2 regions of the Duganella caerulea genome follow, and region 2 is predicted to be linked to the other one. Evidence: predicted binding sites of a transcription regulator. Region 2 holds the regulator's gene; the other holds the start of a gene.
What was found. Region 2 encodes sigma-54, which starts transcription at its own class of promoters, with help from an activator protein. Its sites were predicted from a motif close to TGGCANGNAANCTGCTTT; they were not measured.
Positions count from the first base shown of each region.

Region 1 (7,127 bases), on a different contig from region 2:
CGGGGTGTGTGGCTATCGCCCGGCGTCATGGCGATCAACAGCACTGGCAGGAACATCCATCCAGCCAGCTGGAACAGCCAGTACCAGTTCAGGCGCGCGATGAGTGGACGGTCGTCGGTCATGATGGAATCACTTCAAAAAGTTATCGATGCGATCATACATCCAAGCCGGATCGTCGTACATGATGAAATGACGGGCGTTGTCGGCAAGTTCCACTTTGACGTTGGGCAGTTGCTGGTACTGGCTCTTGTACATCTGCTCGAACATCGGCTTGCTGCCGTAATCCTTGTAGGCGATCCAGGAGCCCAGCACCAGCGTGGGCGCCTTGATGCGGCTAACTTCAGGGCGCATGTCCTCGCTCATCATCTCGACCATCGCGTTGGTGACGGTGGCGGGGTCGGATTGCTTGCCCCAAGCGGCGGCGCGGTCGATATCTTCCTGCTTGGTGATCATGGACTGCAGGGTTTTCATCTGGTTGGCGCGTTTGGTTTCAGCGTCCATGGACTCCATGCGGGTCCGCAGGCCGGCCGCCATTTCCTTCATCTGCGCGCTGGTTATGCTGGGCATCTGGACAGCTGCCAGTGCCGGCAAGGTGTCGACGATGACCAGGCGGCCCACCTGGTCCGGATGGTCGGCGGCGAGCTTCATGCCGACGAAGCCGCCCAGGCTATGGCCGATGATGATGGGGTGGTCGAATTTATTGGCGGCGATGTAGTCGCTTAGTTGCCGTTCCACGGCCGGCAGCAGCGGGCCTTCGATGGCGGGCACGCCGGCAAATCCAGCCAGGGTGACGACGTGGCACTGGCGGCTGCCGCAGTAGTGGGCGACGGTGCCGTCCCACACTTCGCCGGACGATGCCAGGCCGGGGATCAGGATCACGGGAGCACCTTGGCCGGTGACCTGCACCTTGAAGGCCGGATGCGAGGGCGCGGCGGCAGCACCGGCGGAGTAGGCCAGCGCCAGGCTGGCGGCAATGGTGGCGATACGTTTGATGAACGAGCGTGGCATGCTGACCTCCGTTGTTGTGATTAAGTGAGGCCATGCTATCGAACCGCCATCGCACCGGCGACGGCTACTGGATGAGCGGTTTTTTTAAAAGGATGAACGGTATCCGGCTAGCGCCGTCTGCCGCGCTCACGCAGCGGCAGGACGAACCAGAGCGTCAGCAGCAGCGCCAGCGACAGCAGGGCGGCAGCGGTACCGGCCGCCACTGAGCTGGAGACCACATAGCAGACCACGAACATGTCCAGCGCCAGCCCCACCGCCAGTGGAAACAGCGCGGCGCAGATCATGCGCGAGGAGAGCTTGACGATCGATTCCGACACGCGCTGAGGCGACACGATGCGGTGCCAGGCGGCCGGTGTCATGATCAGCGCGATGGCGATTACCACCGTCGCCAGCGCCAGCAGATGGACGGCCTGCGCGGCGGCGGGCAGGTCGTCGAAGCGCTGGTTGAAGACGGCGACGGTCTGGAACCCGAACAGCGCCTGTATGCCGGGCAGCACCATGCGCGCCTCTTCGATGATGTTGCGCAGTTGTTCCTTAAGCGAGTTGGGTTCCGGCGGCGTCATGTCGGGATTCTAGCGCCGTACATCTGGCGCCGGCGCACGGCTACGCAGGCGCTATTCGCCGGCCTCGGCGCGCAGCTTGCGCCAGAGTGTGGTGCGGCTGATGCCGAGATAGTCGGCGGCCGCGTCGCGCCGGCCGCCAAAGCGGGCCAGCACGTCCGACACGCTTTCGGCGGACCGGCGGGGAGCCGGCAAGGCGTGCGGCAGGGCGCCGGAGGCTGAGTCGGCGGCGAAGCCGAAGGCGGGACCTGCGGCGGAACCAGCGACGGGGGCAGCGGCGAACGGCGTGGCCACGCGCCTGCCCAGCTCCGGCGCCACGCTGAGGACGAAGGCGGGCGTCAACGCCTGCAGCGGCTCGGCGGCGAGGAACAGCGCCAGGCGCTCGGTCAGGTTGCGCAGCTCGCGCACATTGCCCGGCCAGTCGTAGTGCTGCAGGAGCGGCGCGCAGGCCGCCATCTCGGCATGCAGGTTGGGATGCGGGCGCGCGCCCAGCGACGCCAGCGCATTCTTCAGCGACCATTCGGCCAGCGTCATCACGTCCTCCAGCCGCGCGCGCAGCGGCGGTATCGTCAGGCGCAGCACCGCCAGCCGGTAGAACAGGTCGGCGCGGAAGCGGCCTTCGCGCACGCGCTGTTCCAGGTCGCAGTGCGTGGCGCTGATGATGCGCACGTTGACCGCGATAGGCCGCGTGCCACCCACGCGCACCACTTCCCGTTCCTCCAGCACGCGCAGCAAGCGGGTTTGCAGCGTCAACGGCATCTCGCCTATCTCGTCGAGGAACAGTGTGCCGCGATTGGCCGCCTCGAACAGGCCCGCATGCCCGCCGCGACGCGCGCCGGTGAAGGCGCCTTCCTCGTGGCCGAACAGCTCCGACTCCAGCAACGACTCCGCAATCGCACCGCAGTTGACGGCCACGAAGGGCCGGTTCTGGCCCAGCGTGCGCGGGCTCTCGCGATGGATGGCCTGCGCCACCAGCTCCTTGCCGCAGCCGGTTTCCGCCTGTATCAGCACCGTGGCCGGGGATTTCGCGTACAGCACCACCGACTGGCGCAGCGTCTCCATCGCGGCGGAGTCGCCGCGCAGGTCGTTGATGCCATGCTTGGCGCGCAGCGTGTCCGCCACGACGGCGCCGCGCGTGCGGCTGCGGTTAGCTTCGAGTTGCGTCAGCCGCGCCATTTCCAGCGCGTCGTCGAAGGCGTGGCGGATCGAGGCGGCGGAGTAGACGAATACGCCGGTCAGTCCCGCTTCCTCGGCCAGGTCGGTAATCAGCCCGGCGCCGACGATGGCCTTGATGCCGGCCGCTTTCAAATCATTGATCTGCGCGCGCGCGTCCTCCTCGGTGGCGTAGGTGCGCTGCTCGACATCGAAGCCGAAGGTGTTGGCGAATTCGGCCAGTTCCGGCAAGCGGTCCTGATAGGTGACGATGCCGATGCGGTCCGACATGCGACGCGCCCGCGCCAGCGCCTGCATCACATCGAAGCCGCTGAATTTGGCGATCACCACCGGCACCGACAGCCGGCCCTTCAAATACGCCGCGTTGGAGCCTGCGGCGATGACGGCGTCGCAACGCTCGGTGGCCATGCGCTCGCGGATGTGCCGCGCCGCCTCGTCGAAGCCCAGGTTGATCGGTTCGATCGTGGCCAGGTCGTCGTATTCCAGCGTGATGTCGCGGAACAGGTCGTACAGGCGCGAGACGGAAACCGTCCAGATCACCGGTTTGTCGTTGGCATCGAAGGGCAGGGGCGTGGAATGGCGCATGTTTCAATTGTAGTTCATCTGTTTCGATGTTTCAAATTGAAACATGAATGCAACACCGTAATTTCGTAAGTCATTGATTTATATGACATGCCTATCTGGCACGCCGCTTGCAAAGCATAGCCCAACTTCACTGCAACATTGAAAGGTCAGAACATGAGTCAATACTCCGCAGGCGCCGCGTTCCGCAAAGCCGTACAAGAAGAGTCCCCACTGCAGGTGGTCGGCGCGATCAACGCCAACCACGCCCTGCTGGCCAAGCGCGCCGGTTTCAAGGCGATCTACCTGTCGGGTGGTGGTGTGGCGGCGGGTTCGCTCGGCCTGCCGGACCTGGGCATCTCCAACTTGGACGACGTGCTGACCGACGTGCGCCGCATCACCGACGTGTGCGACCTGCCGCTGCTGGTCGACGTCGACACCGGCTTCGGCGCCTCCGCCTTCAACGTGGCGCGCACCGTCAAGTCCATGATCAAGTTCGGCGCCGCCGCCATGCACATCGAAGACCAGGTCGGCGCCAAGCGCTGCGGCCACCGTCCGGGCAAGGAGATCGTCACCAAGCAGGAGATGGTCGACCGCATCGCCGCCGCCGTCGATGCGCGCACCGATGAGAACTTCGTCATCATGGCCCGCACCGACGCGCTGGCCGTCGAAGGCCTGGACGCCGCCATCGAGCGCGCAGTCGCCTGCGTCGAAGCCGGCGCCGACATGATCTTCCCGGAGGCGATGATCAGCCTCGATATGTATAAAAAATTCGCCGCCGCCGTCAAAGTGCCGGTGCTGGCCAACATCACCGAATTCGGCTCGACGCCGCTGTTCACCGTGGACGAATTGCGTGGCGCCGACGTGGGCCTTGTGCTGTATCCGCTGTCCGCCTTCCGCGCCATGAACAAGGCTGCGGAAAACGTCTACGGCGCGATCCGTCGCGACGGCACCCAGCAGAACGTGGTCGACACCATGCAAACCCGCGCCGAACTGTATGAACGCATCAACTACCACAGCTTCGAGCAGAAGTTGGATGCACTGTTCGCCGCACAGAAAAAATAATCGATTCGAGGAGACCCTGAAATGACCGAAGCTACCTTCAAGCCAAAAAAATCCGTCGCCCTGTCCGGCGTCACCGCAGGTAACACCGCACTGTGCTCCGTCGGCAAAACCGGCAATGACCTGCACTATCGCGGCTACGACATCCTCGACGTCGCCAACACCTGCGAGTTCGAAGAAATCGCCTACCTGCTGGTCCACGGCAAACTGCCGACCAGCGCCGAACTGAAAGGCTACAAAGCCAAACTGCGTTCGCTGCGCGGCCTGCCGCAATCGCTGAAGTCCGCGCTGGAAGCACTGCCCGCATCTGCCCACCCGATGGACGTGATGCGCACCGGCGTCTCGGTGCTCGGCTGCACGCTGCCGGAAAAGGACGACCACAATGTGCCGGGCGCGCGCGACATCGCCGACCGCCTGATGGCTTCTTTCGGCTCGATGCTGCTGTACTGGTATCACTTCAGCCATAACGGCAAGCGTATCGACGTGGAGACCGACGACGACTCCATCGGCGGCCACTTCCTGCACCTGCTGCACGGCGAGAAGCCATCCGACAGCTGGGTGCAGGCGATGCATACTTCGCTGATCCTGTACGCGGAACACGAGTTCAACGCCTCCACCTTCACCAGCCGCGTCATCGCCGGCACGGGTTCGGACATCCACTCCGCCATCACCGGCGCGATCGGCGCGCTGCGCGGCCCCAAACACGGCGGCGCCAACGAATTCGCCTTCGAGATCCAGAAGCGCTATGAGAACGCCGACGAAGCCGAAGCGGATATCCGCAACCGCGTCGCCAACAAGGAAGTGGTGATCGGTTTCGGCCATCCGGTGTACACCATCTCCGATCCGCGCAACGTCGTCATCAAGGAAGTGGCGCGCAAGCTGTCGCAGGAAGCCGGCTCGATGAAAATGTTCGACATCGCCGAGCGCCTGGAAACCGTCATGTGGGACATCAAGAAGATGTTCCCGAACCTGGACTGGTTCTCGGCCGTGTCGTACCACATGATGGGCGTGCCGACCGCGATGTTCACGCCGCTGTTCGTCATCTCGCGCACGTCCGGCTGGGCCGCGCACATCATCGAACAGCGCATCGACAACAAGATCATTCGTCCAAGCGCGAACTATGTCGGTCCTGAAGACCTCAAATTCGTGCCGATCAAGGACCGCAAATAATGAACACCCAATTCCGCAAACCCCTGCCGGGCACCAAGCTCGATTACTTCGACGCGCGCGCCGCGGTCGACGCAATTCAGCCGGGCGCCTGGGCCAAGCTGCCATACACTTCGCGCGTACTGGCCGAGAACCTGGTGCGCCGCTGCGATCCTGCGACGCTCAACGCCTCGCTGTCGCAACTGATCGAGCGCAAACGCGACCTGGACTTCCCATGGTTCCCCGCGCGCGTGGTCTGCCACGACATCCTCGGCCAGACCGCACTGGTCGACCTGGCCGGTCTGCGCGACGCCATCGCGGCGCAAGGCGGTGATCCCGCGCTGGTCAATCCGGTGGTGCCGACCCAGCTGGTGGTCGACCACTCGCTGGCCGTCGAATGCGGCGGCTTCGATCCCGACGCCTTCGACAAGAACCGCGCCATCGAAGACCGCCGCAACGAGGACCGCTTCGATTTCATCAACTGGACCAAGAAGGCGTTCAAGAACGTCGACGTGATCCCGCCGGGTAACGGCATCCTGCACCAGATTAACTTGGAGCGCATGTCGCCAGTGATCCAGGCGGTGGACGGCGTGGCCTTCCCGGATACGCTGGTCGGCACGGACTCGCATACCCCGATGGTCGATGCGCTGGGCGTGATCGCCATCGGCGTCGGCGGCCTGGAAGCGGAGAGTGTGATGCTGGGCCGCGCATCGTGGATGCGCCTGCCGGACATCATCGGCGTCGAGTTGACGGGCAAGCCGCAAGCCGGCATCACCGCCACCGACACCGTGCTGGCGCTGACCGAATTCCTGCGCAAGCAGAAGGTCGTGTCGTCGTACCTGGAGTTCTTCGGCGAGGGCGCATCGCACCTGACGCTGGGCGACCGCGCGACGATCTCCAACATGGCGCCGGAATACGGCTCCACCGCCGCGATGTTCTACATCGACGAGCAGACCATCAAGTACCTCAAGCTGACCGGCCGCGATGATGAACTGGTCAAGCTGGTGGAGACCTACGCGAAAGAGACCGGCCTGTGGGGCGAAGCCCTGAAGACCGCCGAGTACGAGCGCGTGCTGAAGTTCGACCTGTCGTCGGTGGTGCGCACCATCGCCGGCCCTTCGAATCCGCACAACCGCGTGCCGACCTCCGAGCTGGCCGCGCGCGGCATCAGCGGCGTGGTGGAGAACGAGCCTGGCCTGATGCCGGACGGCGCGGTCATCATCGCCGCCATCACCAGCTGCACCAACACCAACAACCCGCGCAACATGATCGCCGCCGGCCTGCTGGCCCGCAACGCGAATGCGCGCGGCCTGACCCGCAAGCCTTGGGTGAAAAGCTCGCTGGCGCCCGGCTCCAAGACCGTGACGCTGTACCTGGAGGAAGCTGGCCTGATGCCGGAGCTGGAGCAGCTGGGCTTTGGCGTGGTCGCATATGCCTGCACCACCTGCAACGGCATGTCCGGCGCGCTCGATCCGGTGATCCAGAAGGAAGTGATTGATCGCGATCTGTACGCCACCGCTGTATTGTCGGGCAACCGCAATTTCGACGGCCGCATCCACCCTTACGCCAAGCAGGCCTTCCTGGCATCGCCGCCGCTGGTGGTGGCCTACGCCATCG
Region 1 covers NZ_BPWJ01000020.1:34,378-41,504, reverse strand. The annotation lists gene ACUJB0_RS31025 (sensor histidine kinase) at 1-122, opposite strand, end outside; gene ACUJB0_RS31020 (alpha/beta fold hydrolase) at 130-1,008, opposite strand; gene ACUJB0_RS31015 (DUF6328 family protein) at 1,116-1,571, opposite strand; gene prpR (propionate catabolism operon regulatory protein PrpR) at 1,623-3,326, opposite strand; gene prpB (methylisocitrate lyase) at 3,480-4,367, shown strand; gene prpC (bifunctional 2-methylcitrate synthase/citrate synthase) at 4,389-5,534, shown strand; gene acnD (Fe/S-dependent 2-methylisocitrate dehydratase AcnD) at 5,534-7,127, shown strand, end outside.
Region 1: prpB (methylisocitrate lyase) is a predicted target of sigma-54. The motif match lies at 3,423-3,440, and genes of this name have one in related genera.

Region 2 (7,127 bases):
ATACAGCAACAAGACCGACCTGGTCAAGCTGTTCTCCAAGGCCAAGGTGCGCCGCCTCGAAGGCGGCCGCCTCAGCGACGAGGTCAACGGCGAGTTTATTTCCTACGACAGCCGCAAGGAACAGTTCGCCGTGAAGAACACCGTCACCGGCGAGAGCAAGCCGGGCGCCGGCCGCGGCACCATGGTGATCCAGCCGACCATCCGTCCGGCCGCGCCGGCCACCACGCCAGCAACGACGCCAGCCGCGTCGACGCCACCGGCCACGGAGAAGTGAGCATGGAACCATCCTGCGGTAGCACCCTGATCGTACGCGGCCTGCAAAAGACCTATGGCAAGCGCCAGGTCGTGCATGACGTCTCCCTGCAAGTGGAATGCGGCGAAGTGGTGGGCCTGCTCGGCCCCAACGGCGCCGGCAAGACCACCTCGTTCTACATGATCGTCGGCCTGGTGCCGTCGGACGCCGGCAGCATCGACATCAGCGGCACCGACATCTCCTCGCTGCCGATCCACCGCCGCGCCTCGCTCGGCTTGTCCTACCTGCCGCAGGAAGCGTCGGTGTTCCGCAAGCTGACGGTGGAAGAAAATATCCGCGCCGTCCTCGAAATCCAGAAAGTGGACGGCAAGCCTTTATCCAAGGCTGCCATTGATGAACGGCTCAACACCCTGCTGGCCGATTTGCAGATCGAAAAGCTGCGCGAGAACCAGGCGCTGTCGCTCTCGGGCGGCGAGCGCCGCCGCGTGGAGATCGCGCGCGCACTGGCCACCAACCCGCGCTTCGTGCTGCTCGACGAACCATTCGCCGGGGTCGACCCGATCGCCGTGATTGAGATCCAGCGCATCGTGCGCTTCCTCAAGGAACGCGGCATCGGCGTCCTCATTACCGATCACAATGTGCGCGAGACGCTGGGCATCTGCGACCGCGCATATATCATCAACCAGGGCACGGTATTGGCTTCAGGCCGGCCAGACGACATCATCGCCAACGAATCGGTGCGTCGCGTGTATCTGGGTGAACACTTCCGTATGTAAAACCCATGAAACAGTCTTTGCAACTGCGCACGTCGCAGCACCTCGCGCTGACGCCTCAGCTGCAGCAGTCGATCCGGCTGCTGCAACTGTCGACGCTGGAGCTGCATCAGGAACTGGAACAGCTGCTGACCGATAATCCGCTGCTGGAGCGCCTTGACGACCCGCTGGACCGCTCGCTGCGGCTGCTGTCGGACGGCGCCATCAGCCAGCAAGCCCCGGTCGGCGACGCGCCGCCGGAAGGCCCGCCCAACGCCCAGGAGGCGCCCGCCGCCGACGCCGACAACTACGACGGCCCGGCCGCCGACACCGAAAGCACCAGCAGCGACGCCGACGTCGACTGGAGCGACGCCGGCCGCAGCAAGGCGCCCGACGACGAGGATGCGCGTCCGCAACTGGAGGCCAGCCATTGCACGCTGCGCGAGCACCTGATGGAGCAGATGCGCGTGACGGTGCTGGAGATGCGCGACCGCGCGCTGGTCGAGCTGATCATCGACGCGCTGGACGAGAACGGCTACCTGGAGGAAGCGCTGGAAGAGATCCACGCCCGCCTGCCGGAAGAGCTGGAGGTCGACCTCGACGAACTGCGCACCGCGCTGTCGCTGCTGCAAAGCTTCGACCCGATGGGCGTGGGTGCGCGCAACGCGTCCGAATGTCTGGCGTTGCAGATCAAGCGCCTGCCGGGCATTCCGATGGTCACGCGGCGCATGGCGCTGGCCATCGTGGAAAATCATTTGACCTGGTTTGCCCAGCGCGACTTCAACAAATTGAAGAAGGCCCTGCTGTGCGACGACGAGGATTTGCGCGAGGCACAAACCGTCATTCGCCAGTGCAATCCGCATCCGGGCTCGGCGTTCGCGTCGGACGTGTCGGACTACGTGGTGCCGGACGTGATCGTCAAGAAATCGCGCAACGGCTGGCAAGTAAGCCTCAACAACGACGTCATGCCGCGCCTGCGCGTGAACGCCATGTACGCCAACCTGCTCAAGCAGGGAAAAGGCGAGGGCGCGATGGGCGCGCAGCTGCAGGAAGCCAAGTGGCTGATCAAGAATATGCGCCAGCGTTTCGACACGATCTTGCGCGTCGCACAAGCGATAGTAGAACGACAAAAGAACTTTTTCTCGCATGGCGCGGTCGCCATGCGCCCCCTTGTGCTTCGCGAAATTGCTGATACACTGGGTCTACACGAGAGCACTATTTCTCGTGTAACAACTCAAAAATATATGCTGACCCCGCATGGCATGTTTGAGTTGAAATATTTCTTTGGTAGCCATGTCGCCACCGAAGCGGGGGGGGAAGCAAGTTCGACGGCGATACGCGCACTCATCGTGCAATTGACAGGAGCAGAAGACCCGAAAAATCCTTTATCCGACAGTAAGATTGCGGACATGCTGGGAGAACAAGGCATGGTGATTGCGCGACGAACTGTTGCCAAATATCGCGAAGCTTTAAAGATCCCGCCAGTCAGTCTCCGCAAGTCTTTGTAGTTACTTGGTTCCTGCGCGCCCGGTAGCAATGGGCCCCGCACTAACCGTAAGAAGCGACATTATCTTTAGGAGTGTGTATGAATCTCACCATCAGTGGACATCATCTCGAAGTGACCTCGGCCATCCGTGAATACGTGCAGAGCAAGCTGGAACGCGTCACCCGCCACTTTGATCAAGTGATTGATATTGCTGTCATCCTGACCGTAGATAACCTTAAAGAGAAAGAGAAACGCCAGAAGGCTGAAATCAACCTGCGCATGTCGGGCAAGACCGTCTACGTGGAAAGCCTGTCCCAGGACCTGTACGCCGCCATCGACACCTTGGTCGACAAGCTGGATCGGCAGGTCATGAAGTACAAAGCCAAGGTCCAAGAGCACGGTCACGATGCGATCAAGCATCTCCCGGACAGCTACGAACCCGCTGCCGCCGCCCTATAACAACGGCCCCGGCACCATCAAACTAAGGGCGCACTGGCGCCCTTTTTTGCGCCCGCATAGAATAGGGTTTTCACCACTATCCTGCGCACCTCATGAGCGAATACGTCCACACCAGCGTCAGCAACGGAACCGGCTTCATCACGCTGGACCGGCCCAAGGCCTTGAACTCTTTATCGCTGGCGATGGTGCGCGACATCACGCACGCGCTGATGGCATGGCGCGACGACAGCGGCGTGGCCGCCGTGGTCATCCGCAGCAGCAGCGAGAAGGCCTTCTGCGCCGGCGGCGACATCCGCTTCTTCTACGACGCCGGCCGCGCCACGCCGCAGGGCGGCAGCGCGCAGGTGGAGGACTTCTTCACCGAGGAGTACGCGCTCAATCACCTGATCCATTTCTATCCCAAGCCCTACATCGCGCTGATGGACGGCGTGGTCATGGGCGGCGGCATGGGCGTGGCGCAGGGCGGCCCCGATTGCCGCGTGCGCATCGTCACCGAGCGGACCAAGATGGCCATGCCGGAGGTGAACATCGGCCTGTTCCCGGATGTGGGTGGTAGCTACTTCCTGTCGCGCGCGCCGGGCAAGCTGGGCTGCTATCTCGGCGTGACCGGCGTGACCATAGCCGCGGCCGACGCGCTGTACGCTGGCCTGGCCGACCACTACGCGCCGGCGGATGCGATGGAGGTCTTGTCGGCCATCCTGGAATCGACCGCGGGCGCGGAACTGGCCGAGGCCATCGCCGCCTTCGCGGAGCCGTTCAAGGGCGCGGCGGGCGACAGCAAGCTGGCGGCCGAGCGCGCCGCCATCGACCGCCACTTCGGCGCCGGCTCGGTGCCGGCCATCATCGCCTCGCTGAAAACGGACGACAGCGCCTTCGCGCAAAAGACATTGCAGGTCATGGCCACGCGCTCGCCGCTGATGATGTGCGTGACGCACGAGCTGGTCGAACGCGGCGCCGCGCTGGACGTGGCCGGCTGCCTGCGCATGGAGCGCACGCTGGTGCGCCACAACTTCGAGGATGGCGAAGTGATCGAAGGCGTGCGCGCGCTGGTCATCGACAAGGACAACGCGCCGCAATGGAAGCCGGCCTCGCTGGACGAGGTGGACGCCGCCATGGTGCAGCGCTTCTTCCAGCCGGTGTGGCCGGACTACGCCCACCCGCTGCGTCACCTGGATTGAGTCGCGTCGGCAGTGCCGGCGATCGTCAGTCTTAGTCCGAACGACTTCATCAACGCCAGCGTTTTCTTCAGGGATGGCTCACCGCCCAATTGGGTGAGCCCCTGCGCCTTCGCGACGACATCCAGCGCTGCGGCGATATGTGCGGCATCTCCGGTTTCGAAAGCGTCAGCCATGAATGCTTCGATGGCCTCGCGGCTGCCGAGTGCCTGTGCCGGATCGTAAGGAAAAAATTTCTCAGCCATGATCTAGCCTCCATTGACGAGCGATGCGTTTCGCGGCCCGCACGCGGTAACCGGGGCGAGATCGCCGGCGCCTACTGCTCGCGGTGGCGCAGGATGACGCGTTCGGATTGCTGGAAGTAGGCCGCCAGCTGCTCGGCCATGTAGACCGAGCGGTGCTGGCCGCCGGTGCAGCCCACCGCCACCGTCAGGTAGCTGCGGTTATCGGTCTTGAAGGACGGCAGCCACTTCTCGACGAAGACGCGGATGTCGTTCATCAGGTCCAGCGCGCTCGGCTGGGCGTTGAGGAAGTCGATCACCGGCGCGTCGCGCCCGGTCAGCGGACGCAGGGTCAGGTCGTAGTAGGGATTGGGCAGCGCCCGCACGTCGAACACGAAGTCCGCGTCCAGCGGCACGCCGAGCTTGAAGGCGAACGATTCAAAGAACAGGGTCAGCGGCGCGCGTTCGGCCGCCACCAGGTCCTTGACCCAGGCGCGCAATTTGTTGGCGCTCAGTTCCGAGGTGTCGATCACATGGCCCAGCTGTTCGATGGTCGACAGCCGCTCGCGTTCTTCCGAAATGCATTCGATCAGCGTGCGCCGCGCCGCCGGGTTCTGGCCCGGCCGCAGCTCGTGCGACAGCGGATGGCTGCGCCGTGTTTCCGAGAAGCGCGCCACCAGCGAATGCGTGTTCGCGGTGAGGAAGACGATCTTGACGTCGTGGCCCTGCGCGCGCAGGCGTTCGACGGCGGCCGGCAGCGTGGCCAGCGATTCGGCGCTGCGCGCATCGACCGCCACGGCCAGCGACTCCAGACCTTCCTCGACCAGGGTGTCCACCAGGCTGGCAAGCAGGGCGGGCGGCAGGTTGTCGACGCAATAGTGTCCCGTGTCTTCCAGGACGTTCAGGGCGACGGATTTGCCGGAGCCGGAAATACCGGTAATGAGTACGATGCGCATAGCCCCGGATGATACCGCAGCCCGGCAAAGCTTGCCCATCTTGACCATGTTTAGTTTTCGCAATGATGCGAAAAAGCCATGGGAACTTGTTTAGTCCCCGCTCATCGCTTGTCTTTGACGTTCCATGAACTCCTGCAGCGTGTCGATGCCGCGCAGTTGCAGGATGGTGTTGCGCACGGCGGCCTCCAGCAGCACCGCGATGTTGCGGCCGGCCGCCACCGGGATCACCACCTTGCGGATCGGCAGGCCCAGCACGTCCTCGGTCGGGAACTGGAACGGCAGGCGCTCCACCTCCTCGTCGGCCGCGCCGCGCCGCACCAGGTGCACGATCAGCTTCAGCCGCATCTTGCGGCGCACCGCGGTCTCGCCAAAGATGGCCTTGATGTCCAACAGCCCCAGCCCGCGTACTTCCAGCAAATTCTGCAGTAGCGCCGGGCAGCGGCCCTCGATCATGTTCGGCGCGATGCGCGAGAACTCCACCGCGTCGTCGGCCACCAGGCCGTGCGAACGCGAGATCAGCTCCAGGCCCAGCTCGCTCTTGCCGAGGCCGGAGTCGCCGGTGATCAGCACGCCCACGCCCAGCACGTCCATGAACACGCCGTGCATGATGATGCGCTGCGCCAGCTTCTTGGACAGGTAGACGCGCAGGAAGTCGATCACCTGCGCGGCCGGCAGCGGCGTGGAGAACAGCGGGATGTTTTTCTCGTCGCAGATGGCGAGGATGTCGGGCGGCGTCTCCAGCCCCTGCGCGATGATCAGCGCCGGCGGGCCGCCGGCGATCAGCTCGCCGATGACGTGGGCGCGCGTCAGCGACTTCAAACGCTGATAGTAGTTGATTTCCTGGTGCCCGAAGACCTGGATGCGGCCCGGGTGGATGGTGTTGAGGTGGCCGACCTGGTCGGCGGCCGAGGCCACGTCGCCGGAGATCAGGCGCTCGCCGCCGGGGAAGCCGGCGAACCAGCCTAGCTGCAAACTTTCGCGATTGTCGTCGTAGAGGCGTTGTATCGTCAGCGGAGTTTGCAGCATGGGTCGTCTTTACAGGAGGATGAACTAAACCTTAGTTTAACCTATAGTCCGGCGACCCAGCCGATCTCAGCCGGCGGCCTGCAGGCTGGGCACCCAGTTGATGATGCGCGCATGGACCGATTTCGGATCGGCGTCCGTGCTCAGCGCGGTGCGGAAGGCGTCGTCGGAGAACATCTCGGCGATCTCGGACAGGATCTCCAGGTGCTGCTGGGTGACGTGGTCCGGGATCAGCAGGAAGAACAGCAGGTTGACCGGCTTGCCGTCGGGCGATTCGAACGGAATCGGCTCGGCCAGGCGCACGAAGGCGGCCAGCGGCGACTTCAGGCTCTTCATGCCCTTGATGCGGCCGTGCGGCACGGCCACGCCATGGCCCAGCCCGGTCGAACCCAGGCGCTCGCGCGCGAACAGGTTGTCCGACACGGTGGAGCGGGCGATGCCGCAGTTGTTTTCGAAGATCAGGCCGGCCTGCTCGAAAGCGCGCTTCTTGCTGGACACTTCCAGATCGAGCTGCACGTTTTCCAGTGAGAGTATTTTGCTAAGGTTATTCATAACGCGACATAAAATGTTGCAACGCACAAAGGTGGCATGCGAGCAGAATTATAGGCTGGTTTCTGCGCCATGTAACATGAAATCGCTCACGCCGGTCGTTGTGTTTATGTCAGCCAGCCGGCGCGCGGGCTGGGCTGTATTTGCAGCAAAGAAAGGAATCGCTATTTCTGAGTAGGAATCAGGGAAAACGCCGGTTTTTCGCCAGGGTCCGGGGCGAATTTCCGATTATTTGCGCGTTTTCTGGCCGGTG
Region 2 covers NZ_BPWJ01000005.1:61,148-68,274, reverse strand. The annotation lists gene lptA (lipopolysaccharide transport periplasmic protein LptA) at 1-274, shown strand, start outside; gene lptB (LPS export ABC transporter ATP-binding protein) at 277-1,029, shown strand; gene ACUJB0_RS16085 (RNA polymerase factor sigma-54) at 1,035-2,513, shown strand; gene hpf (ribosome hibernation-promoting factor, HPF/YfiA family) at 2,591-2,950, shown strand; gene ACUJB0_RS16075 (enoyl-CoA hydratase/isomerase family protein) at 3,043-4,128, shown strand; gene ACUJB0_RS16070 (helix-turn-helix domain-containing transcriptional regulator) at 4,116-4,370, opposite strand; gene rapZ (RNase adapter RapZ) at 4,442-5,302, opposite strand; gene hprK (HPr(Ser) kinase/phosphatase) at 5,393-6,328, opposite strand; gene ACUJB0_RS16055 (PTS sugar transporter subunit IIA) at 6,395-6,877, opposite strand.